Regions from separate parts of the Simplicispira sp. genome, predicted to be linked through region 2. Evidence: predicted binding sites of a transcription regulator. Region 2 holds the regulator's gene; the other holds the start of a gene.

Region 1 (16,860 bases), on a different contig from region 2:
GCTACAACGCGGCGCTGCTGTAGGTACCGAACCAGCCACGGCAACATAGCTACGGCGCCGACAAACAGCACCACGGCTGTCAAAGCCTGCGACATGCCACCACTATCCACGGCTGACCCGGCGCAGGCGCTCGGACGGCGTAACGACGTCTGTCAAGCGGATACCAAACTTGTCGTTCACTACCACAACCTCACCTTGCGCAATCAAATAGCCATTGACGAGCACATCCATAGGCTCGCCTGCCAGCGCATCCAGTTCCACCACAGAGCCTTGGGCCAATTGCAGGATGTACTTGATAGGTACTTTGGTACGCCCCAACTCCACCGACAACTGCACCGGAATATCCAGCACCATGTTGATGTCATTGATCGGCGGATCGCCAGCTGCAGCAAAAGGCCGCACCGCTTCACCGCTGAGTGGCCCTCCCTGTTCAGTATCTTTGTCGTCTACTTTTTTTTGCTCTTCGAGTGCCTCAGCCCAACCTGCAAACGGATCATCGGCACTGCTCTTGTTTTCTTCATTTGCCATTCTTTTCTCCCATCCAGCTCAGATCCGAGGTGCGCAAACACTCTTCAATGCGAATGGCGTACTTTGCATTGTGTGTGCCGTACTGACACTCAAACACAGGAACGCCACCAATGGATGCACGTATACGGGGTTCTCGATCCAACTCAATAAAGTCACCAGGCTTCATGGCCAACAGCTGTTCCACAGTCGCATCAGCACGCGCCAACTCGACCACCAGCGTCACTTCTGCCGACTGAATTTCACGCGTCAACACGCGCACCCAGCGACGATCCACTTCAATGGAGTCACCCTGGGTAGATGAATAAAGCACATCACGGATAGGCTCCAGCGTGGCATAAGGCATGCAGATATGGATAGCCCCCGCCAAATCGCCAATCTCAAGCTGGAATGCGGTAGACACCACAATTTCGCTGGGCGTTGCAATGTTGGCAAACTGGGGCTGCATCTCAGAACGCTGGTACTCAAGCTCCAGTGGATAAATGCCATGCCAAGCTTTTTTGTACTCTGCACAAATCACATCAACCAGCCGATTGATGATGCGCTGCTCGGTAGGCGAAAAATCGCGCCCTTCAATACGTGTCTGGAACTTGCCCACACCACCAAACAAGGTATCGATAATGCCGAAGACCAGCGACGGCTCACACACAATCAGGCCGTTACCACGCAGGGGCCGGATGGCCACAATGTTGAAATTGGTGGGTACCGCCAGTTCACGCAAGAACGCGCTGTAACGCTGCACCGCCACCGTTCCCACCGAAATTTCGGGACTGCGGCGTATGAAATTGAACAAGCCAATACGGAAGTTCCGGGCAAAGCGCTCGTTGACGATTTCCATCGTCGGCATGCGCCCACGAACAATGCGCTCTTGGCTGGAAATATCGTAACGGCGGACTTCACCGTCTTCATGCACCTCTTCGGAGTTTTTCTGGCTCTCGCCAGTCACCCCTTCCAGCAGGGCATCGACTTCTTCCTGGGATAAAAATGATTCGCTCATCGCCGCAACCTCACCAGCGTTATTGAATGATAAAGCTGGAAAACAGAACGCGTCGAACTGGATTTTGCTGCCTGCGCGGAGGCGGATCATCGCCTTCCGCATCCGCAGGACGCGCATTGCGTGCTTCGTTGGCCCGGAAACCCAGAGGGCGGGCCACCTCGCGCTGAATATCCAGCGCCAGCTTTTCCTTCCCCTCCAGAAGCAAAAGGTCTTCTGCAGTGCGCTGCGACAGCAGCATCAAAATGCTACTGCGGACACTGGGCATGTACTGTTTGACCTTGTCTGCTGTTTTGTCATCTGCAAGCTCCAACGTAATACCCAGCTGCACAAAGCGATCGCCCCCGGGGTCGGCCAAATTGACCACCATGTTTTCTAATGGCAAAAAGGTCGGCGCTACCGCAGCTTTGGGTGCAGCGGCGATAGGCTCTCCGTTCTCATCCAGCGCTTGTTTTTGCGACATGAACCAAGCAGCAGCACCACCAGCGACGATCAGCAACAGCAGCAGCACCCCGCCAATAAGGAGAAGCTTCTTGCTCTTGGCAGGCTTGGTGGCGGGCTCGGCGGCCGGGGCGGGGGTCGACACGTTGGATATTCCTTGCGACAAGCAGAAGGGGCCGACGCGCTTTAGACGCGCACAAGCCTATGGGTGATGGACTGCATTATTCAACATGCAGCCCCCCATAATAGCCAGAATAAAAGCATAAACCACTGGCATTCCACCGCGCCCCTGCATGCAAACAGGTCAGCGCCTAGACAAAAACATCCACAGCCTTATCGGTTAGCACCGCAGAGCGCTGACCACTGGCAGCAATGCCAGGAACTTGTACAGTCACTTGGCGAGCGCCACGCTGGCCCTCACGCTGTGCGCCTGCCTCTCCCGACTGCCCCCCCTGTCCCCCCGAATGGCCCACCGTGACGCCAGACAACTCCAACCCCTCACGGCCAAGCAGTTCACGCAGCTGGTCCACGCTAGCATCCAGCAATTCACGAGTCTGGCCTTGGTCGCTGCGGAAAGTGACATGTGCCTCCTTGCCCGTAAGCGCCACACTCACCTCCACCGGATGACCAGCGTGTTCCACCGTCAGTTCGGCATTCTGGATATTCTGGCTAACCCAGTACGCCACCTGTTCCGCTACAGTGTCTTCAGGCCCCAGCGCAGCAGACGGGTCAAAAGGCTGACCCACTTCAGCTGAATCGGGCAATGGTGCGGACGCAGCTGAGGTGCCCTGACTACCTGCACCCGCCAACGGCGCAATCCCCTCGCTGCCACGCGCAAGACCTTGTCCACCGCGCAACCATTCGGGCGCGCCCAGCGCGGCAGGGCCAGGTGCTACCAACGCCATGTCTGCCTGCGGCTGCCCTGCTGGCACTGCGGTAGCAGCAGACTCCCGACGATCAGAGGACGCCAAGGCAGATGCACCGATCGGCGGCACTGAGGCTGTCGGTGCGCCAGAGCCTCCTCCAATCGCCAGCACTTGGCGATCACTGGCACCTGCTTTCAGCGCGACGCTGGCCGCAGCCAGATCGCCGGTACCTACAGCGCCGAGCGCACGTGCACCAGCGCGCCGCGCCCCCAGCGCAGACGCGAGCGCCGTATGGGCAACGGGCTCCTCTGCGGCTGTATCGAACGCAGCCGTTTGCGCCACCAGCCCCAACTCTCCCCCGCCCCCTGCGTTGCGCGCACTGCCCAGTCCCAAGGCGCTCCCACCCCACACAGACTGTGCGATGGCGCCCACCTGCGGTGCAGTACCTGTCCCGCCCACCGCTACAACCTGCGACCCTGGCGATGCAACACCGCCCCAGCCGCCCTGCAAGGCCAGCAAAGCAGCCATGTCAGTGACAGGAGGCTCCGGCAGCACACTTGCAGGAATGGCCAACGGCAACAGTGGATCCTGACCAGGCAGCGCCAAGGCAGCATCGCCAAATAAAGTGGTGGATGGAGTCAAGTCTGACGCGGACACTGACACATCCTGCAAAACCTCACCACCCAACGCCGACAGCAATGACAAGAACTCGCCTGACCCGGCCGCTGCCGACAATCCATCCGAAGATGCCGGTTTGCCCCGGCTGGCTTGGGCACTGCCCTGGGGTGCCTGGGGGCTGGATATACGCACTTGCTCCATGGTCGCTGCTCCCGGCCCGCTAGAGGCCATTTGATGTTTTACGGTACTGCAAGGCCGCCCGTTCGTCGGTCTGCTTTTGGTCGCGGCGGGCCTGGGCATGCTCCAGCTCCAGGCGACGCTTGTCGGTAAGTTTCTTCAAACTGGCCAAGCGCAACTCAGTTTGCAGCAATCCTTGTTGCGCTGCTGCCACACGCCCTTCGTAATCTCGCACCACGGTGGTCTGCAAACCGATGGCATGGGCCAGACGCGCCATGAACTGGTAGTGGTGAAACATCACCTCCGGGGCCACCGTGGCATCGGCGCGCATACCCCAGCGGCCTTCGGTTTCGTTGGCATACCCCTGCAACTGCTCCATCTGCCCCTGGGCAGCTTGGTGCGCCGCACGCGCATTCTGTACTCCCTGGCGGGCAGCATCACGCTGACGCTCTGCTACTTCCACCGCCACCATCAGGCCTTTCAGTGCAGACACGGGTTCGGCCCTCCCATTACCTCAGTACCTGGGCCATGGCAGCGCAACTCTCATCCATGGAGGAGGCATCAAACATGCCCTGCTGCAAAAACGCAGCCATGGCCGGCTGGCGGCGAATGGCATCATCAAGCTGCGGATCGGAGCCACTCATGTAAGCCCCCACCTGCACCAGATCACGGCTCTTTTGGTAGCGCGAATAGGTGGCCCGGAACTGCCGCGCCAGCTCAAAATGCTCACGGCTGACCACGTTGTGCATGACGCGCGATGCCGACTGTTCGATATCAATTGCCGGAAAGTGCCCCATCTCGGCGAGTGCACGCGACAACACAATATGTCCATCCAAAATGGCGCGGGCTGCATCGGCAATCGGGTCTTGCTGGTCGTCGCCCTCGGAGAGTACGGTGTAAAAGGCGGTAATCGAACCCACCCCGTGCAGACCATTACCGCTGCGCTCCACCAGCGCGGGCAGCTTGGCAAAGCACGATGGAGGATAACCCTTGGTGGCCGGTGGCTCGCCAATGGCCAGGGCGATCTCACGCTGTGCCATGGCATAGCGCGTGAGCGAGTCCATCAGCAGCAATACATGCTTGCCTTTGTCCCGAAAATGCTCGGCCACCGCTGTGGCATACGCCGCACCCTGCATACGCAACAGCGGCGGGGCATCTGCTGGCGCAGCCACCACCACAGCACGCCCCCGATCCTCAGCGCCCAAAATATCTTCCACGAATTCTTTGACTTCGCGGCCCCGCTCTCCAATCAGCCCCACCACGATCACATCGGCCTGGGTATAGCGAGCCATCATGCCCAACAGCACGCTCTTACCCACACCCGAACCGGCAAACAGCCCCAAGCGCTGACCCCGCCCCACCGTGAGCAGCGCATTGATGGCGCGCACCCCAGTGTCCAGCGGTGCGCGCACCGGGTCACGGTCCATGGCGTTGATGGGACGGCGATCCATGGGCTCGGCCGCCACATCCAGCACCGGCCCGCCGTGGTCCAGCGGCAGTCCTTGCGAGTCCACCACGCGCCCCAGCAAACCATCACCCATGGGCAAACGCAACATGCCCACTTGGCTGACAGGCCGCGAGGGCTCACCCAAACGTGGCCTCGGGACATACGGCGGTGCTGGCACCACACTGGCACCACTGGACATACCGTGGACATCGCCCGCTGGCATCAAAAAGGCACGGTCGTCAGAAAAACCCACCACCTCGGCCAGCACCGGCTCCTGACCCGGCATTTGCAGCATGCACTGCGAGCCCACCGGCACACGGATGCCCGAGGCCTCCAGCACCAGTCCGGTCAGGCGCGTCAGGGTGCCGCGCGTCTCCAGCGGCACGCCATCGGCCAAGCGCGCGCGCGCACCTGCCATGAACTGCGTCCAATGCTCCGCAGCAAAGGCATCTTCAGATGCCATCATCGTCCCCACCGGGCGCCAACTCAGGCTCCCACGCCGCAGCCAGCCCCAGAGGGGCAATCGCACGCTGCCAACGTTTTTCCAGGCTGCCATTTACCACCGTGCCAGCCGCATCGACCAGGCAGCCGCCCGGCGCCACCGCTGCATCGGCCACCCACTGCACCGAGGCCTGTGGCATTTCTGCACGCAAGGCATCGGCCACCGCAGCATGGTCTTGCGGATGCAACCGTACCGTGGCGGGGCGCCCGTCCGACACCACCATCTCCAGCGCCTCGCGCACCACGGGCAACAAAGCCTGCGGGTTAGCGCGCAGTTCCTGGCGCACCACCTGGCGGGCGATATCACAAGCCAGCTCCAGCACGTCTTGCGCCATGTGTTGCTGCATAGCCTGCAACTGCGCTTGCAGCGTCTGCACTACCGCCTCCAGGCGCAAAGCGGCCTCTTGACCTTGCCCAGCCACGTATTCATCCAGGCGCTGCTGCCACTCCAGCGCAGCCTCTGCGCGGCCCTGCTCCTGGCCCTGGGCATGGGCTTGCTGTACAGCCGTATCGCGATCCTGCTGTGCCTGCGCCTGGTACTCCAAGAGCATTTGCTGCGTCTGTGCAGCGTGTGCCTCTTGCTGCGCGCGCAACTGTTCTTCTTGCAATGCCTGCTCGGTGGCCAGCTTGTCTTCCGCTGAAAAAATCTTCAGGCCCGAGCCATCCACTGCACCAAACTGCACCGGTGTAGCGTGCCCCAGCTCTTCGCGGGGAATAAAGCGCGTGTAAGCGCTGCGGTATTTAGACGAAGCTGTCATCTGCGCCACCACCAATCACCACCTGACCTTCGTCGGCCAAACGGCGCACGATCTTGATGATTTCTTTTTGCTGCTCTTCCACTTCGGAAAGTCGCAACGGGCCACGGGCCTCCAGGTCTTCGCGCAGCGACGCCGAAGCACGCTTGGACATGTTGTTCAGGAACTTGTCCATCAGCTCCGACGATGCCCCCTTCAATGCCACGATCAGTGTCTCGGAAGCCACCTCGCGCAACACGATCTGGATAGAGCGGTCATCGAGTTTGACCATGTGCTCGAACACGAACATCTTGTCCATGATCTTTTGGGCCAGCTCAGGATCATGGCTGCCAATCGACTCAAGTACTGAGGACTCGATGTTCGAGCCCAACAGGTTGATGATTTCTGCCGCTGTCTTGACGCCGCCCAGCGACGTCTTGCGAATCTTGTCACCCCCAGCCAGCACCTTGAACAGCACCTCGTTCAGGTCTTTCAGCGCAATCGGCTGAATACCTTCCAACGTGGCCACGCGCAGCATGACCTCGCTGCGCTGGCGCTCGGTAAATTGCTTGAGCACCGCAGCCGATTGCTCGTACTCCAGATGTACCAGAATGGCCGCAATGATCTGCGGGTGCTCACCACGCAACAGTTCAGCCACCGACAGCGGGTCCATCCACTTCAGGCTCTCAATGCCCGAAACGTCACCGCCCTGCAAGATACGGTCAATCAGCAAAGAAGCTTTGTCGTCGCCCAGCGCACGCTTGAGCACCGAGCGCACATAGTCGCTGGTGTCGGACACCAGCAAACTCTGGGCCGCTGCCGCGTTGGTGAACTTGTTGATCACCTCATCGACCTTGTCGCGCGAAACCGAGCGCATGCGCGCAATGGCCTCGCCCAGCTTTTGCACCTCTTTGGGTGAGAAATGCTTGAAAACCTCTGATGCCTCTTCCTCGCCCAATGACATCAGGAAGATGGCTGCATCGTTGAGACCTTGCTCATCCATAGTGAAAATCCATCCTGTTGCAGGGGGTCAGCCAGCGTCGCCGTTGACCCACGTTTTCACAATGTTAGCCACAGCAATCGGATTCTGGCGCGCCAGGGCACGGGCATCCTCCAGGCGCAATTGCTCTGGCGTAGGCTGGGCGGGGCCTGGCGACGGCAGCGCTGGGCGCTCCAGAGCCTCGGCTTCCAGCGCATCAAGCTGGGAACTCTCGGCAGCGGGTGGCGCTGCCATCGCCTTCAGCGCCGGACGCATCAGGCCCAGCAGCAGCAGGCCGGCAAACAGGGCCAGACCGATGGGCCAGGCAAAGTTCTGCGCCAACGCCACAGTTTCAGGCTGCTTCCACAGTGGCACGTCTTCGGTCTTGATCTCCTCGATCTGGAAGGGAGTGTTCATCAGGTTGACCGAATCGCCACGCTCAGCATTGAAGCCAATCGTTTCACGTACCAGTGCCGTCATTTGTGCCAACTGCTGGGGCGTCAAAGGCTTGGTGATGGGTTTGCCTTTTTCATCGACGGCATTTTGGTAGTTGACCACCACCGCAGCGCTCACACGCTTGACGGCGCCGCTGCTGCCGCGCGTCACACGCACCGTTTTGTCCACCTCATAGTTGGTGATCGACTCGCGCTTGCTGTTGCTTGATGACTGCTGGCCACTGCCACCGGCGGCGGCCAATTGCGGCGCGGCACCGTTGATGGGCGCCGCCGCTGGCTGGGGCGGCTGGTTGGCCACCGACCCGGGTACGCCCGTAGCCACAGTGTTGCCATCCTGGGAGTTGGTGCTCTCCACCACCTGCTGGCTGCGGATGGCGCTGGCATCGGTGGACAAATTGGGACGGTGCTGCTCCGAGGTCGATTCGGTGCGGCTGAAGTCCACCTCCGCCGTCACCTGGGCCTTGATGTTGTTCTTGCCCATCACCGGCTCCAGAATATCCATCACGCGCTTGGTGTAGAGCTGCTCGATTTGCTGCACATACATCAGCTGCTGGGCATCAAAGCCCTTGTCATCCGCGCCATCGGGCGACTTGGACAGCAACTTGCCCGAATCGTCCAGCACGCTCACTGCTGAAGGTGCCAGTTCAGGCACGCTGGATGCCACCAGATGGACGATACCCGCCAATTGCGTGCGATCCAGGATACGGCCTGGGTACAGGCTGACCAGAATCGATGCCGAAGGCTTTTGCTGCTCGCGGAAAAAACCATTCTGGTTGGGCAGTGCCAAATGCACACGGGCACTTTGCACCGACGACAGCGACTGGATGGAGCGCGTCAGCTCGCCCTCCAACCCCCGTTGGAAATTCAACCGCTCCTGAAATTGCGTCTGACCAAAACGGTTGGCCTCGGTCAGCTCAAAACCTGACACCGAACCCTTGGGCAAACCTTGCGATGCCAGACGCAGGCGCACATCGTGCACGCGGTCGGTAGGCACCATGATGGAGCCACCCCCATCACCGTGCTTATAGGGCACGTTCATTTGCGACAACTGCGCCACGATGGCTCCGCCGTCTTTGTCACTGAGGTTGGAAAACAGCACTTTGTAATCAGGCTGGCGGTTGAGCAGCACCGCCGCCACGATGGCAGCCAGTAGCAAAACCACGCCCAAACCCAAGCGCAAGCGCTGGCCACGATCCAGAGCGGTCAGGCGCTGCAACCAGGCGGGTCTGGCAGGCGGATTGGCATTGAGGGGTATTTCAGCAACTGCGGACATCTTTTTTTCCAGTATGACGGGCCCGGTGACGGACCTGGCGTGCGTTCGATTATTCGGAACCCGCCCCAACGCACTCGCCAGATAAGCCCCACCTTTGGCCATCTATTCGCCCTGATAAATGCGCCCGTCGTCCCTACGATTGCACCCATCGCCACCTTAATGAGCAAGACCACCATGGACCTCCGCATCAACTCCGTTACCGCCCCACTGTCTGGCGCAGGATCGCTGCGCCGCGCCACCTCTGTTGCACCTGAAGGTGGCGCCCAGGAGCAAGGCTTCTACACCGAATTCAAAAGCGCGCTGAAATCGGTCAGCGCGTCGCAAAACTACTCCACCGCACTGCAACGCGAAGTGCAGCTGGAAAACCCCAACGTCAGCCTGGAAGAGACCATGCTGGCCATGCAAAAGGCACAAATTGGCTTCCAAGCCTCATTGCACGTGCGAAACCGCCTGGTGCAGGCCTACACCGACATCATGAACATGCAGGTCTGAGCGCCCAAATTACTATTATTTTTATAGCTGCTAGCGCACGTCCCGCAAGGGCCAGAGCACAAAAAGGCCCAAATTTTGGGCCTTTTTTGCGTGGATGACCGGGCCGTGTGCTCTGCGGGCCGCGCCCACAAAAAAGCCCTGTTGCAATAACAGGGCTTGCCGTGGAAAAACAAGAGAGCGCGCAGCCCGCGCGGCCTGCTGCGCTCAGTGCACCATCTGCGGCTGGCCTTCAAACATGTGCTCAAAGTGCGCCAGCCAAGGCTCTGCCAAACAACGGATCTGCGCATCGTTGCGCAAAATGCGCTGCATGATGCGAACCTTCTCGCGCCGGTGCTCGGGCAACAACTGCTCTTCGGTGGCCTTGGCACGCAACTGCTCGATCAGCACCGCGCAAGCGCCTTCGTAGCGCACCACACCATCCCAATCTTTGAGCTTGGCCGCCTCCAGCATCTTGACGCTGCTGTCTTCTATGGCTTTGTAGTAATCAATCAGCATTGCTGGCATGGCTTACGTCTCCATCGTCACCGTGCCGGAAGCACGTGGCCGCTCAGCGGCAGGTTTCTTGATCTCGTTCCAGCCCTGGGCGATGGGCTCAATCAAACGCGCGACTTCTTCCAGAATGGCGTCATCGTTGCGAATGTTGGCCTGTATCAGGCGCTGCAAGCAGTAGTCATACAGCGCGCCCAGGTTTTGCGCCAGCTCACCACCGCCATCGCGGTCCAGCGCCGTGCCCAAGCCCTCTTCAATAATGCGGATGGCCTTGGAGATGCTGCTGCATTTGAGCGGCACGTCGCCGCGCGCCAAAGCACCGCGAGCAGACGTAATGGCACCCAGAACACCGTCATACAACAAGCTGACCAACTGGTGCTGGTCAATCGTGTGCATACTGGTTTCCACATTGATCCGCTGGTAAGCGGAGGCTGCGCGGGGGTTGTAGGCGGTAAACATGCTGCTATCCCTTGGGTTACTTGTTCAATTTATCGGCCATTGCCGCAAAAACTGAAGGCACTATCAACCCGATGATTTATTCCAGGCGGTGACTTGCTGGGAAATGTAGGCATTGAGCCCGTTGAGGGTGCTCATTTGCCTGTCCAGCGCGGTGTAGCGGGCGGTGGTGCGTTTCTCAAATTCGTTGACCCGTGCGTTCACACGTTCCTGATCCTTGGCATTGCGCTTGAGGCTGGCCTCCAGCACCAACTCTTTGGACTTGAAAAACCCGTCAGTGGAAAGCAAGTTGGTGGTCAGCGCCTTGAGCTTGACAGCCATGCCTTCAGTGCCGGTGGCGTCATCGCCCCGGAAGAATTTTTTCACCTCTTCGGCGTTGCTATTCAGGGCTTTGTTCAGCTTACTGGTGTCCAAGGTGAGTTCACCACCCAAAGCGGCGGTGGCGGCCGGGTCGGTGCTGGTTTTTTGAACCACACCAATGTCTGACAGGTGCTTAAAAAGTGCCGAGCCCCCCGCCTCCCGAATGGCCGAGCGCAGCGCGTTTTGCAGCCCTACCACGGTAGAGTCACCCTGCAACAGTCCCGCCGACTTGGCACCCTTGTCGTATTTGGTGGCCTCGTTCAGCACCGCATTGATACCGTTGTAGGCTTTGACAAACGCTTCGATGTTGGCCTGGATGGCCGAGTTGTCTTTGGCCACCGTGATGGTGATGGGCTTGCCCACATCAGTGACCTGCTCCGCCTTGAAAGTCACACCAGAGACGCTATTGGCAAACGTGTCAGTGGACGACTCCACGACAATACCATTGATTTTGGCCTTGGCGTTGGCCGCCAACTGGGTGGCGGCAGTATCGATCTGCGCGCTGCTCAAGCGCGAGAGGCCAGTGTTGTCTGCATCAGCGGGGGCGTACACATACGGATCGGCCTGGGTACCCGAGCCACTTTGGATATCTTGCGCCGTCACTTGAAACCCTGACTCCAGCCCGGTCTCCTTGCTGCGCAGCAACAGGCGCTGGCCATTGGCATCGGTCAGGACGGTGGCAGTAACGCCCGCATTAGAGCCGTTGATCTTGCTGGCAATATCGGACACGGTGTCGGAGGCCGACACATTGATCTCTATCGGTGTACCCGCCTTGGGCACAAAAGTGCCAGTGGCTCCCGGCGTAGTAGCCCCCCAGCTGCCCAACTCAATCTTGAGCTTGCCCGCCCCCACTGCGCCACTGACAGAGCCTGATGCGGTGGACTGTGCCTTGGCCAGGCTTTGTACTTCCACCGTAAAGCTGGTGGCCAGCGTACCACCCACTGCAGTAGCACTCACAAACTTGCTGTCGGACGAGGTGGTGGCAACGGCGTTCCAGCCCGTCACGCTGGTCAGCTTGCTGGCAGCATCGGACAGCTCCGAGACCAGCGACTTGATTTGCCCGAAAGCAGAAATTTTGGTTTTGGTGGTGACAGCCTGCACCTCAAGGGTGGCAAGCGGCCGCCGCTCCAGCTTGACCAACTCAGAAATGATGTTCTTGACGTTAAGACCGTTGGTTCCGATGCCGGGTGAAGAAAGGGTCGCCATACAAACCTCCTGAAAGCAGATGCAATGCAAATTATGGCGCGCATCGTGTTTTTTGAACTACGGTAAATGCACCGCTAAACCTGCCAATTCGCGCGCTATGGTCTTGGTAGCGCATAAAAAAAGGTGGTGGCACCTGAATGCCACCACCTTCATTGCTGCATGGCAGCGGCGCGATTAACGCAGCAGGGCCAACACGCCTTGTGGCAGCTGGTTGGCCTGGGCCACCATGGCGGTACCAGCCTGTTGCAGGATCTGCGAGCGCGACAGGTTGGCAGTTTCTTGCGCAAAGTCGGCATCCAGAATGCGCGAACGTGCGGCAGACAGGTTCTCCGAACTGGTTTGCAGGTTCGAAATCGAAGTTTCAAAGCGCGATTGCAAAGCGCCCAGGTCGGCGCGGGTACCGCTGACAAAAGCCAGGGCCGAATCCACAGTCTTCAGCGCTTCAGTGGCCTTCTTAAAGGTGGTGATGTCCAGATCGGCCACTTTTTGCAGGCTCGAAGACTTGGAGACATCCGCATCGGTAGTCACCACAGTGCCCGAGATGGTGGGAGTACCAGTAGTCTCATCCACGCTTTCTACCGCACCGTACTCGGCAGCAGCCTCATCCAAATAACCCGGCTCAGTAGCTGTGCCCAAGCTAAACGACTTTTCCGAATCCAGCACCAGGTAGCCACCGATCGCAGCGCCGTTGGTATCACTACCCAACACTACAGGGGTAGTGCTGGCATAGCCCTGTTGGTTGAGCTTGGAGACCTGGATTTGCGGTGTCACACCAGTTTCACGTTCAGTAGGAGTGCCTGCCAGTGCAAGATTGATGGTTTCTCCGCTGGCGTTGGTCAGCACAACGGCTTTGTTGTCGTCGCTGAGCGAAGCGGTCACGCCCGTTTTGGACGATTGCTGGTTCAGCGCAGAAATCGCCTCCGACAAACCATCCGAAGTGGCTGCCGACACCGAGAACGACACCTTTTGCGTAGTGTTGTCGCCCGAGGCAATGGCCAGCGTGTAGCTGCCTTTGACCATGTCCAGACGCGCTTCGGTGCGTGCAGTGGCGCTCACGCCGGTCTCGTCGCTGGACTGGTTGATTTTGGTAGCAGTGGCGGCAGCCGACTCGTTCTCTGCAATGGCGATGGTCTTGGAACCGGCAAAGCCGTTGATGGTCAAGTCGCCCTCTGCAATGCCGGTCGGAATAGCAGTATCGCCGGTAGTAAAACTCTGGGCAGCCTTGCCCGTTATATCCATCTGGTTGTTGCCGTAGGTGCTGGTACGCATGTTGGCGGTAGCCGCCACGATGGTCTGGTTGGCGTTGGCGCCCACTTGGAACTGCTGGGTACCAAAAGAGCCATCCAGCAGCTTGGCGCCGTTGAACTCGGTGGTTTGCGAGATGCGATCCAGTTCAGCCACCAGTTGGCCTACTTCTTTTTGCAGGGCTTGGCGGTCGCCAGCGCTGTTAGAGGCGTTGGCCGATTGCACAGCCAGTTCACGCACCCGTTGCAGGATGTCGCCCGACGCCTTCAGCGCGCCTTCAGCGGTTTGTGCCAGCGAGATACCGTCGCCAGCGTTGCGCACAGCTTGGTTCAAACCACGGATTTGGCCGGTGAAACGCTCCGAAATGGCCAAGCCAGCCGCATCGTCTTTGGCGCTGTTGATGCGCAGGCCCGACGACAGGCGGTTGATGGACTGGTTCAACGACGCTTGGCTGGTACCCAGATTGCGCTGTGCAGTCAAGGTGGCGACGTTGGTATTGATGGTGGAAGCCATTGCAAATCTCCTAAAAAGAACTGACTCATAAATGGCGTTGCCGCCAACAGGGCCTTAATGCTACGCACTTTGGGGCCCGGGTTCCTGATGCAACACAGCATCTTGGTTCCGCTACTAAGCTTTTCGGACGGGGCGCCAAAAACTTTAGGGCGCAAACACCAAGATTGGCAGGTTTTTCTTTGCTTTATCGGCGCAACGCCAAAAGCAGCGGTCTCCACAATCACCTCCATCGTTACCACAGAGTCGCCGGTGCGAGGACGTTTGAACCGGCAGTGTTTGTTTTCATCCCGCAGGAGTTTCCGCAATGGCCTCAACTATCAATACCAACATCGCATCGCTGACCGCCCAGCGCAACCTGGGGATGAGCCAGGCTTCGCTGAACAACTCCATCAACCGCTTGTCGTCGGGCCTGCGCATCAACAGCGCCAAAGACGATGCAGCGGGTTTGGCGATTTCCGAGCGCTTTACCAGCCAGATCCGTGGTTTGAACCAGGCCGCACGCAATGCCAACGATGGCATCTCGCTGGCCCAAGTGGCTGAAGGCGCGCTGAGCTCTTCGGGCAACATCTTGCAGCGCATCCGCGAACTGGCCGTGCAATCGGCCAACGCCACCAACAGCGCTGGCGACCGCCAAGCCCTGCAAAAAGAAGTAGGCCAACTGGTGGCTGAACTGGATCGCATCTCGCAAACCACCGAATTCAACGGCCAAAAGCTGCTGGATGGCACCTTTGGCACCTCGCAATTCCAGGTGGGCGCCAATGCCAACCAAACCATTGTGGCGGCCACGGCCAACCTGCGCACCAGCGTGTATGGCAACAACCAGAACACCCCGGCCAACGGCGCTGGTGCTGCACCCGCAGACCCTACCGCCTTGGCCAACCCGTTTGCCAACGGCACGACCGCATCGGAAAAAGTGGAAATTTTTGGCGCCTTGGGCACTGCCAGCATTGCCGTGGCTGAGTCTGTGGAAGGCGACCTCGAAAACCCACGGGAAACCGCCCAAACCATTGCCGAAAAAATCAACAACATCTCGGGTGATACCGGCGTCAACGCCAGCGCCCGCACCCAGATCAGCCTGAGCTTCAGCGCCCCCGGCAAATACACCCTGCTGCTGCAGTCTGACAACCTGCCGCCCCCCAACAGCGATGTCGCCGACGCAGCGGGCGAAGCTGCCGTTCGGGGCAGCCTGAAAAGCCTCTCGTTCGAGGTGCTCAACACCACCGGCTCCGACAAACTCTCGGGCGTGGTGCAGGCGGTGAACGAGCAATCGGCCAAAACCGGCGTGACGGCCTCATTGTCGCAAGACGGCCAGCGCGTCATCCTGACCAACCCCACCGGCAACGACATCACCTTGGGCACCACGACGGCCGAAAACGCTGGCGACGTGACCATAGAAAAGCTCGATGCCGCTGGTGTGCCGCTGGGCTTCGATCCAGAAAACCCTGACCAGCCAGGCTCCGCAGCCCAACAACTGCTTACCACAGACCTCGACCAGTTCGTCACCTCCAGCGGCTATGTGGTGCTGGACTCGGACAAATCCTTCTCGGTTCGGGATGAGGCAACAGCGCAATTTGGCAGCGCCTTCTTTACCGATGCAACAACAGACCCAGCTGTCGCCAGCTCCACACTGCAGCGCGTAGCCGACCTGGACGTCACCACCTTCGAAAGCGCCACCCAGTCCCTGAAAACCGTGGACGCGGCCCTGGCCTTTATCAGTAGCGAACGCGCCAACCTGGGTGCCCTGCAAGCGCGCTTCGAGACCACCATTGCCAGCCTGAACATCACCTCCGAGAACCTGTCGGCCTCGCGCTCGCGGATTTTGGATGCCGACTTTGCGATGGAAACGGCCAACCTCTCGCGCACACAAATCCTGCAACAGGCCGGCACCGCCATGGTGGCGCAGGCCAACCAGATTCCGCAGGGCGTGCTGTCGCTGCTGAAGTAAGGCGCCAACAGCGCTCTGCATTCTGGGAGACGCACCCTCATCGCTACATTTTTAATAGCTGCCAACGCTTGCCACACAAGCGCTGGTGGCTGTTTTTACATAAAAACACCCGCAGCACCGCTACAGCAAGGCCCAGGCAATGGGGCAGCCGCCATATTCAAAAAATGGCGGTAAACAATCGAAAAACCATTCAACTTCTGGTAACCCTTGACCGATAACATTGGTGTAGTAGGATGACTTTAAGCCCCCATAGGGGATGTTTAACCCACAACGCAGACGCGAACGGCCCGGCGTCTGCAAAGTTCACTGGCAGCGGCTGCTCAGACAAAGCAAGCGCGCCCGGGCACGGTTCTTCATTTGTGTAAATTTCCACTGAAAGGGTAACTACCATGGCCGACATCACGCTCACCTACAGCGCCACCACCTTCAAAGAAGCCGCCATCAACAACGGCGCCATTGCCAATGGCATCACCATCAAAATCGCCAACGGCACCTTCGCTGGCGACAACGGTGATTCGCTGCTGTGGCTGGATGCAGATGGCAACGTCCTGAACATGGCAGGCGTCCCAGCAGGTCTGACACCCGTTCTGGTCAAAACCTCCGCCACCACCGCCCGGCTGACCTTTAAAGGCACGGCGACAGCCCACGAAAACACAAACGACATCACAGTCGCCAGCGAAAATTTGGAGCTGTGGTTCGATGAGTCCCAGTTCGCACCAGGCGCCACCTTCGCAACCTCCGTGCTGGGAAAAGCCCTCGCCATCGACTTCAACAACAAAGTCACCACCGGCCTGACCTTGGTGCCCGAGGCAGGGGCAGACACCACCGCCTTCTACACAGCCGGCAACACTAAAACGGGTGCCAAAGACAACCTGCCCACCATTGGCGGCGTGGGCACCAAAGGCGAAACGCTCTATTTCTACAGCAACGACAAAATCCTCGACAAAACCATCACCACCAAAGTTGGTGATACAGGTGAGTGGACCTACGACCTGAGCGGCCTGGCAAGCAAGTTCAAAGACGGCACGCACATCGTTACCGTCAGCACCAGTGCCGACGGCAAGGGCGTCATGTCGAATCCTTTTGCCTTCACGGTCGATAGCAAAGCCCCTGCGGCCCCCTCGGTCACCGCCGTCAAGGGCGC
Region 2 (7,959 bases):
ATTGAGGCCTTTGGTCACTTTTTGATTGGCGGCAACTTTGCCGTGGGTCTGATCGTTTTTGCGATTTTGGTGGTCATCAACTTCATCGTGATCACCAAGGGCGCCGAGCGCATTGCCGAGGTGTCAGCACGCTTTACCCTGGACGCCATGCCCGGCAAACAAATGGCTGTGGATGCCGACCTGAACGCTGGCCTGATCGATGAAAAAGAAGCCAAGCGCCGCCGCCTGGAAGTGGCTGAAGAAGCCAACTTCTTTGGCTCCATGGACGGCGCCTCCAAATTTGTGCGCGGCGACGCGGTGGCCGGCATTCTGATCTTGCTGATCAACATCGTGGGCGGCTTTGTCATTGGCATGGTTCAGCACGGCCTGTCGGCCAGTAAGGCGGCTGACATCTACATCCTGATGGCCGTGGGCGATGCGCTGGTGGCACAGATTCCGGGGCTGCTGATCTCGGTGGCAGCGGCGATGGTGATTTCGCGCGTGGGCAAAGACTCGGACATGGGCCAGCAGATTGTTCACCAACTGTTCATGTCGCCGCGCGTACTGGGCGTAACGGCAGGCATTCTGATTTTGCTGGGCGTGATTCCGGGCATGCCGCATGTGGTGTTTCTGGGCATTGGTTCGGTACTGGGCTACCTGGCCTGGGTACTGATGCAGCGCGCCAAGGCACCTGTGCAAGAAGAAGCTCCCGCAGCCGCACCCACTGGCGACGGCGATGCCACCTGGGACGACCTGCAACCGGTCGATCTGCTGGGCCTGGAACTGGGCTACCGTCTGATTGCACTGGTGGACAAAAACCGCCAGGGCGACTTGCTGACCCGCATCAAGGGCGTGCGGCGCAAATTTGCCCAGGAAGTCGGCTTTTTGCCGCCCCCGGTGCATGTGCGCGACAACCTGGAGCTCAAGCCCAGCGCCTACCGCCTGACGCTGCGCGGTGTGGTCGTCGGCGAGGGCGAGGCCTTCCCCGGCATGTTCCTGGCCATCAACCCGGGCGGCATCTCTACCCCACTGATTGGCACACCCACCACCGATCCGGCCTTTGGTTTGCCCGCGCACTGGATCGACGAACAGCAAAAAGAAGCGGCGCAAATGGCAGGCTTTACCGTCGTTGATTCGGAAACCGTGATGGCGACACATTTGTCACACTTGATGCAAGTTCAGGCCACCAAGTTGCTGAGTCGCACAGAGACCCAACAGCTGGTGGAACACGTTGCCAAGCTGGCGCCCAAATTGATAGAAGAGGTGATCCCGAAAATGGTTTCGATCACGACGTTCCAAAAAGTGCTGCAGTTGCTGCTGGAGGAGTCGGTGCATATCCGCGACATCCGCACCATCATCGAGACGCTGGCCGAGCACGCAGGCAACACAGCCGACCCACAAGAGCTGGCACGGCGCGTTCGCATCGCCCTGTCGCCCGCCATCGTGCAGCAAATTTATGGCCCGACACGCGAATTGAGCGTGATTGCCATCGAGCCCGGCCTGGAGCGCCTGCTGGTGCAAGCCCTGGGCAACCCCGCAGGCCCGGCGCTGGACCCCGGTGTGGCAGACATCCTGACGCAAAGGGCAGCCGAGGTGGCACTGAAGCAGGAAGAGATCGGCCTGCCCGCCTGCCTGCTCGTGCCCGACGCCATCCGCAGCGCCATCTCACGCCTGGTACGCCGCATGGCACCACGCCTGCAAGTGCTGGGGCACAGCGAAATTCCTGAAACACACACCATCCGCATTGGGCCCGTCCTCAAAGGAGCATCGGCATGAACATCAAACGCTTTTACGCAGCCACCGCCCGTGAGGCACTGGCCAAGGCGCGCATGACCTTTGGGGACGGCACGCTGATTTTGTCCAACCGCCCCACACCCGACGGTGTGGAAGTGGTGGCGACGGCAGAAGAGTCGCTGAGCTCGTCTTTGGAGCGCGCAGACGACCTGCCCCTGTCGGCACCGGCGCCAGCACCGGAGGCATTCAAAGAAGCCTTCAAGCCAGCGCCCCAGCCCGCGGCACGTCCCCAGGCCAGCCCTGCACACACAGCCAGCGTGTCCGAGCGCAATCCGGTGCATGAAGACACCGAGCAATTGGCCATGAGCACGCTGTCGTTCCAAGACTATGTGCGTGAACGCATGCTGCGTCGGCGCCACGAGGCACTGCAAGGCAACGCCCCCGCCGAAGCACAGCAGCCTCTGCGCCGCGACCCGCGCGAGACCCGTGCCCCGCTGGCGCCCCTGGGCCAGCCAGCGCCGCTGTATGCCGCACCGGAGTACGCCCATGAACACCACCATCCAGCCACCACCATGCACCAGCCTGCGCTGCAAGTTCGCCGCGATCCGGCACCGGCCTTGATGCCGACGCCTGCGGTCAACGAACAAGGGCTGTTCCAGGAGCTGCAGTCCATGAAGGATCTGATTGAAGATCGCTTCAACACACTGTCCTGGCTGGGACAAGCCCGCCAGAACCCGATCCAGTCCAACCTGATGCTCAAGCTGATCCGCTCGGGCTACTCGCCCGCACTGGCACGCACGGTACTGGAACGCCTGCCCGACGATCTGGGTGCAGGCGAGGCCGTGCGTTGGCTGATGGGCGTACTGGAGCGCAACCTCAAAACCGATGCTGGTACACGTCCGCTGTACGACGAAGGCGGGGTGTATGCACTGGTAGGCGCCACTGGCGTGGGCAAAACTACCACCACCGCCAAGCTGGCAGCGCTGTGCGCCCGTATCCATGGGCCCTCCAGCGTAGGGCTGATCACACTGGACACCTACCGCGTGGGTGCCCACGACCAGTTGCGCACCTACGGCCGCATGCTGGGTGTAGTGGCTCACCTGGCACACGACCAGGCAGCCCTGCAAGACCTGCTGGGCCTGCTCAGCGGCAAAAAGATGGTGTTGATAGACACCGCAGGGGTGGCCCCCCGCGATCCACGCAAGCGCGACATGCTTGATGTGCTGGATCTGCCCCATATCAAGCGGCTGCTGGTGCTCAACGCAGGCAGCCATGGCGATACCCTGGATGATGTGCTCACTGCCTTCAAGACCACCGGGTCGCAGCAAGCCATCTTGTCCAAGGTGGACGAGGCCGTCAAACTCGGCCCTCCACTGGATGCGCTGATCCGCCACCAGATGGTGCTGCGCGGTGTCACCAATGGCCAGCGCGTCCCCGAAGACTGGGAAGCGGCCGATGCCAACAAGCTGGTGGGCATGTCCATGCGCTCGCCTGCACGCTCGGCATTCGACCCCAAAGAAACAGAGTTGAACTTCTTCTTCTCACGAACCACGGAGCATGTCTCCGACAGGGGGCTGATCCATGCTTGAGAACAGTTTTCACCAAGGTACGGGCTTGCACTGCAACCGACCACAGGATGAGTTGCGCCTGTTGGTCGTGGCCAGCCGGGAAGATGCACGGCAAACGCAGGAAACCTTGTGGCAGGTCTGCGCGCACCTCCAGCGCTTGGGCTACCCCGTGGTGGTGCTGGATGCCACCGCCGTCGAAACAGACCGCACCCCGGGACTGTTGCAATTATTGACGCACTCGCCCTGGGACAACGGCGGCCAGCCACATGCCAACGCCAACACATCGACACTGACCGTAGTGCCTGCTGCACTGGGTTTGCTGACACTGGTCAACACCGCCCAGCGCAAAGGCCTGCCACTGCAAACCCTTGAGCCTCTGGAGCCTATCTTCCGGCGCTACGCGGTCGTAGTGTTGCACGCCCCGCTGGAGTTACTGACCTCGCCCTTGCTGGCGGGTAGCCCGGCCATGCCACTGCTGATCACGCACCCGGGCAAAACAGAGCTGGTGGAGTGCTACCGCCAACTCAAGCACCTGGCTATTCATGCCGGACTGACAGGCATGGTGGCTTACATGGCGCCGTCGGATGATGCCGCCGCGCAAGACCAGGCCCGGGAAAACATCCAGGCCCTGGAGCGCTGCGCGGCGCACCACCTGGGACAACGCCTGCGCGCTACGCTGCTGCATGAAGACCGCGCCCAAGACATGCAACGCCTGGCGTTGCTGCTCCTGGAAAACGCGGGCACCATCACCGCCCCGGCGCCGGTGTCTTGGCCACTCAACCCGCTGGCAAGCTCGGCCATCTACGCGCCTTTTGTCCAAAGCCACTGAAGTGATGTACACCGCCAAAGGCCAGCTTGATCGCGACGCCCTGATTCGCCAGTACCTGCCACTGGTGCGGCGTCTGGCAAACCACATGATCGCCAAACTGCCACCCAACGTGGAGTTGGACGATCTGGTTCAGGTCGGCATGATCGGGCTGACCGAAGCGTTGTCGCGTTATGAAGCCACCCAAGGCGTGCAGTTCGAGACTTTCGCCACGCAGCGCATTCGTGGCGCCATGCTGGACGAACTGCGCGAAGGCGACTGGATGTCACGCAGTTCGCGCAAAAGCCAGAAAGACATTGAGCGTGCGGTGCAACGGCTGGAGCAAAAGCTGGGCCGCAGCCCGCTGGAATCAGAGATTGCCCAAGAAATGGAGATGAGCCTGTCGGACTACCAGTCGCTGCTGGGCAAGGTGCGCGGCACACAGCTGGTGTACCTGGAAGATATGGCGCATGGCGAGGGCGATGATGGCGAGGGCTTTCTGGAGCGCCACCTAGCAGACACAGGCACAGATCCGGTGAACTTGCTGCGTGACCAGCGGCTGCGCACCGCCCTGGTCAGTGCCATCCATACCTTGCCCGAGCGTGAGCAATACATCATGGGCATGTACTACGAGCACGACATGAACCTCAAGGAAATCGCTGCGGTACTGGGCGTGACCGAATCGCGCGTGTGCCAACTGCACAGCCAGTCGATTGCGCGATTGCGCGCCAAAATGCGGACACACTGAGCACCTGCCTGCTCCATCAAAAAAGGCCAGTCGCCCACAGCGACTGGCCTTTGTTTATACAACCCGCCCGTATCAACCTGCGGCGCTGTAAATGCGTGCTGCGCCAGAAACACCCGCAGAAAACCCCAGGCCCGGGGCATAGGTGGGAGCGCTCTCAGCGGGGGGCAACAGCACCTCCGCTTGGCGATCTGCCACAGCGGCCAAGCGTGCCAGGCTGTCACGGTGAATGGACAGTGTGGCATGAATCTGCTGAATCCGGCGCTGTAGTGGCTCGGACAGAACCTGCCCCTGAAGCCCGCCCAAGGCGGCCACAAAATCAATGGCGACCTGGCGCATCTGCTCACTGCACGTCTGCAATGCAAAAGGATCGGGCGCCAACAACGCCGCAGACAACTCTTGCAACTGTGCCTCTACGGCCACCAGCGCATGCTCCAGAAAAGAGGGGGAAGAACGCATCATGGGAATAGGCTCAGACGGGTAGTAAAACAAAAAGAGAAACTGCCACCGCCAGCGCTACGCGTCGTGCCGCCCCATGCGAGAGAGCACTTCTTGCGCGTTGGAGAGCAACTTGTCTGCAATGGCAGAGGCATCAATGCGGAACGTGCCTGCGTCAATGGCAGCACGCATGGCTTTAACGCGGACCGCATCAAAATCTCCCGCAGCCCGGCCTGGTGGTTCCAGATCGCGGGCGCTGCGCGAAAAAGTGACAGTGCTGGGCGCACGGCTGGCCGAAGCGGCTGGAGCGCTTTTGGCAAGCCCGTCAGCAGCCGATGCAGCAGCCTGGGCCTGCTTGGCAGGCCCTGAGTGCACTACGGTGCCGGGCAACTCGGGTTGGTGTCCTATCTTTATCACTTTGTCCTCCACCGCCTCTTGGATTGCGAGGCGTCAGTGCCTTGTTATCGGCCTGTGGGGGTTGGACTTTAGCGCCCAAGTGAATCTGTTACAGAGAGACATCTACGGTGCCGTTCTCGCTCACCACACCCGTGACGGTCTTGCCATTGGCCATGCGCACACGCACCGTCTCGCCGACGGCCCCTGCGGCCATGGCCTGGCCTGCGGCGCTGATCGCAAAACCAGGCCCTTGGGACACCACACGCACCTGGGCACCGGCCTGAAACAGGCGTGGTGCCCGCAGCATGGACTGGCGCAACGCCTGGCCGGCCTGCAACGAGCGCGCAGCCACCTGGCCCACCCATTGCTCAGGATCAGCCACCACAGAGGCTTGCTCTGCGGCCCAGTCCACCTCCGTCTGCACCGCATCGGCCTGCGACAACACCGCTCCCGAGGCCACGCTGCCGGTCAGTACCCAGGCCGGGCCATACGCCTTGACGGTGATGGGTAAAAACACGTTCCAGCGCGCGGGCCCAGCCACACAGCGCAACCCCAGACGGGAGCGTCCCCACAGCCGGGTACCCGCAGGCAAATAAGGCTCTACGCGCTCACATGGCGCCAAGCGCAGACGGGGGTCCAATGCCCCCACAGCCACCTCCATGCGCAGCACCGAAGCGGCAGCAGCCGGGCTGCTTTGCAATGCCTGCTCAATCCAGTGCTGGGTGAACTGCTCCAGGTTTTGCTGCGTTTGCGCCTGCACGGCTGGCACACCGCACAGCACGGCCAGACAAGCCAGCGCACGCCGCAACCCCGAGCGCAAAGGTAAGCGCCGGGATGGCAACGGGGTGGAAAAAGCGTTTTCTTGCATGGCAAACCTCCAAAAAATGCACGGCAACGCCCGCGCGCGCAGCAGGCGAGGCGATGGCATGGCCCCACCACTATCGCAGTGGCGGCAAAAACCGATGGGGCGAACTGCGCACCAAAGCCCGCGTTCTTCGTGCTTTAGCAAACTGGGGGCTTTTTCATAATTGCCCACAGGCCAAAGCCACCCCCAGCGGTAGGCAACGGCACACCATGAACCCACGGCAAGAGGCGCAGCCATGATCAACAAGATGACCGAGCGACTGGACTTCCAGGGCAACGCACTGCTGCTGCGTGCCGAGCGCCAGCGCACCATCGCCAGCAACATTGCCAACGCCGACACGCCGGGCTACGTGGCCCGTGATTTCCATTTCGCCAATGCCCTGCGCGAGGCCACCGAAGGCGGCAAACGCCTGGGGGACACGCGCATGGCGCTGGCCCCCGTCACCCACACCAGCCACGCCCCCCTGCCCACCGTAGAGATTGGCAACACCCGCACCGGCACCAACCCCGCCGCCATGGGCTACACCGTGCAGACGCAACCCAGCCTGGACAACAACACCGTAGACCTGGACCGCGAGCGCGCCAACTCGGTCGATAACGCTGTGCGCTATGAGGCCGCACTGCGCTTTATCAACGGCACCGCCAAAACCATGCTCAGTGCCATCCAGGGCCAGTAACCCGACCACAGGAGCCGCACCATGTCGATGTTTTCCATTTTCAACGTCTCGGGCAGCGCCATCAGTGCGCAGTCGCAGCGTCTCAACGTGGTGGCCAGCAACCTGGCCAACGTGGACGCGGTGGCTGGCCCCGACGGCAAAGCCTACAAGGCCCGCCAGGCCGTCTTTCAGACCGTCCCCATGGGCGCCGACGGCACGGCTGGCGTGCGCGTCAGCAACATCCAGGAGAGCGACCTGCCTGGCAAGCGCATCCACGACCCCAGCCACCCGCTGGCCGATGCCGAGGGCTATGTCTCGCACTCCAACGTCAACGCGGTGGAAGAGATGGTCAACATGATTTCGGCCTCGCGCTCCTACCAGAACAACGTCGAGGTCATGAACACAGCCAAGTCGCTGCTGCTCAAGACCCTGCAAATGGGCCAATAAGGCCCGCCCCTGAAAGCGCACCGCCATGACGACCATCAACAACACCACTGCGGCCACCAGCGCCGCCGCCAGCACAGGCAGCACCACCGCCACACGCGATGTCAATGCCAACGACGCTGCCGCCTCGCAAGACCGTTTCCTCAAGTTGTTGGTGGCCCAGCTCAACAACCAAGACCCCATGAACCCGCTGGACAACGCGCAAATGACCTCGCAAATCGCGCAGATCAATACCGTGACCGGCATCCAGCAGCTCAACGACACCGTCAAGGGCCTGGCCAGCCAGTTTGCCTCGCAGCAACTGATGCAGGCCACCGGCATGGTGGGCCG

What was found. Region 2 encodes FliA, which starts transcription of late flagellar genes. Its sites were predicted from a motif close to CTAAAGTTTNNNNNNNNNNNGCCGNTA; they were not measured.
Region 1: the regulator FliA is predicted to act here: its motif matches at 13,893-13,919, upstream of PHX69_RS02015 (flagellin N-terminal helical domain-containing protein).

What each region holds. Positions count from the first base shown of each region.
Region 1 is NZ_JAQUAL010000008.1:12,408-29,267, forward strand. Features, by position in the region: gene PHX69_RS01945 (FliO/MopB family protein) at 1-95, opposite strand, end outside; gene fliN (flagellar motor switch protein FliN) at 103-528, opposite strand; gene fliM (flagellar motor switch protein FliM) at 518-1,522, opposite strand; gene PHX69_RS01960 (flagellar basal body-associated FliL family protein) at 1,542-2,105, opposite strand; gene PHX69_RS01965 (flagellar hook-length control protein FliK) at 2,272-3,531, opposite strand; gene fliJ (flagellar export protein FliJ) at 3,665-4,114, opposite strand; gene fliI (flagellar protein export ATPase FliI) at 4,131-5,531, opposite strand; gene PHX69_RS01980 (FliH/SctL family protein) at 5,521-6,327, opposite strand; gene fliG (flagellar motor switch protein FliG) at 6,311-7,306, opposite strand; gene fliF (flagellar basal-body MS-ring/collar protein FliF) at 7,334-9,010, opposite strand; gene fliE (flagellar hook-basal body complex protein FliE) at 9,185-9,502, shown strand; gene PHX69_RS02000 (flagellar protein FliT) at 9,707-10,006, opposite strand; gene fliS (flagellar export chaperone FliS) at 10,010-10,450, opposite strand; gene fliD (flagellar filament capping protein FliD) at 10,514-12,013, opposite strand; gene PHX69_RS02015 (flagellin N-terminal helical domain-containing protein) at 12,188-13,771, opposite strand; gene PHX69_RS02020 (flagellin N-terminal helical domain-containing protein) at 14,076-15,716, shown strand; gene PHX69_RS02025 (Ig-like domain-containing protein) at 16,106-16,860, shown strand, end outside.
Region 2 is NZ_JAQUAL010000135.1:759-8,717, forward strand. Features, by position in the region: gene flhA (flagellar biosynthesis protein FlhA) at 1-1,755, shown strand, start outside; gene flhF (flagellar biosynthesis GTPase FlhF) at 1,752-3,302, shown strand; gene PHX69_RS13080 (hypothetical protein) at 3,295-4,110, shown strand; gene PHX69_RS13085 (RNA polymerase sigma factor FliA) at 4,115-4,834, shown strand; gene PHX69_RS13090 (hypothetical protein) at 4,907-5,293, opposite strand; gene flgM (flagellar biosynthesis anti-sigma factor FlgM) at 5,348-5,698, opposite strand; gene flgA (flagellar basal body P-ring formation chaperone FlgA) at 5,775-6,533, opposite strand; gene flgB (flagellar basal body rod protein FlgB) at 6,766-7,206, shown strand; gene flgC (flagellar basal body rod protein FlgC) at 7,228-7,632, shown strand; gene PHX69_RS13115 (flagellar hook assembly protein FlgD) at 7,658-7,959, shown strand, end outside.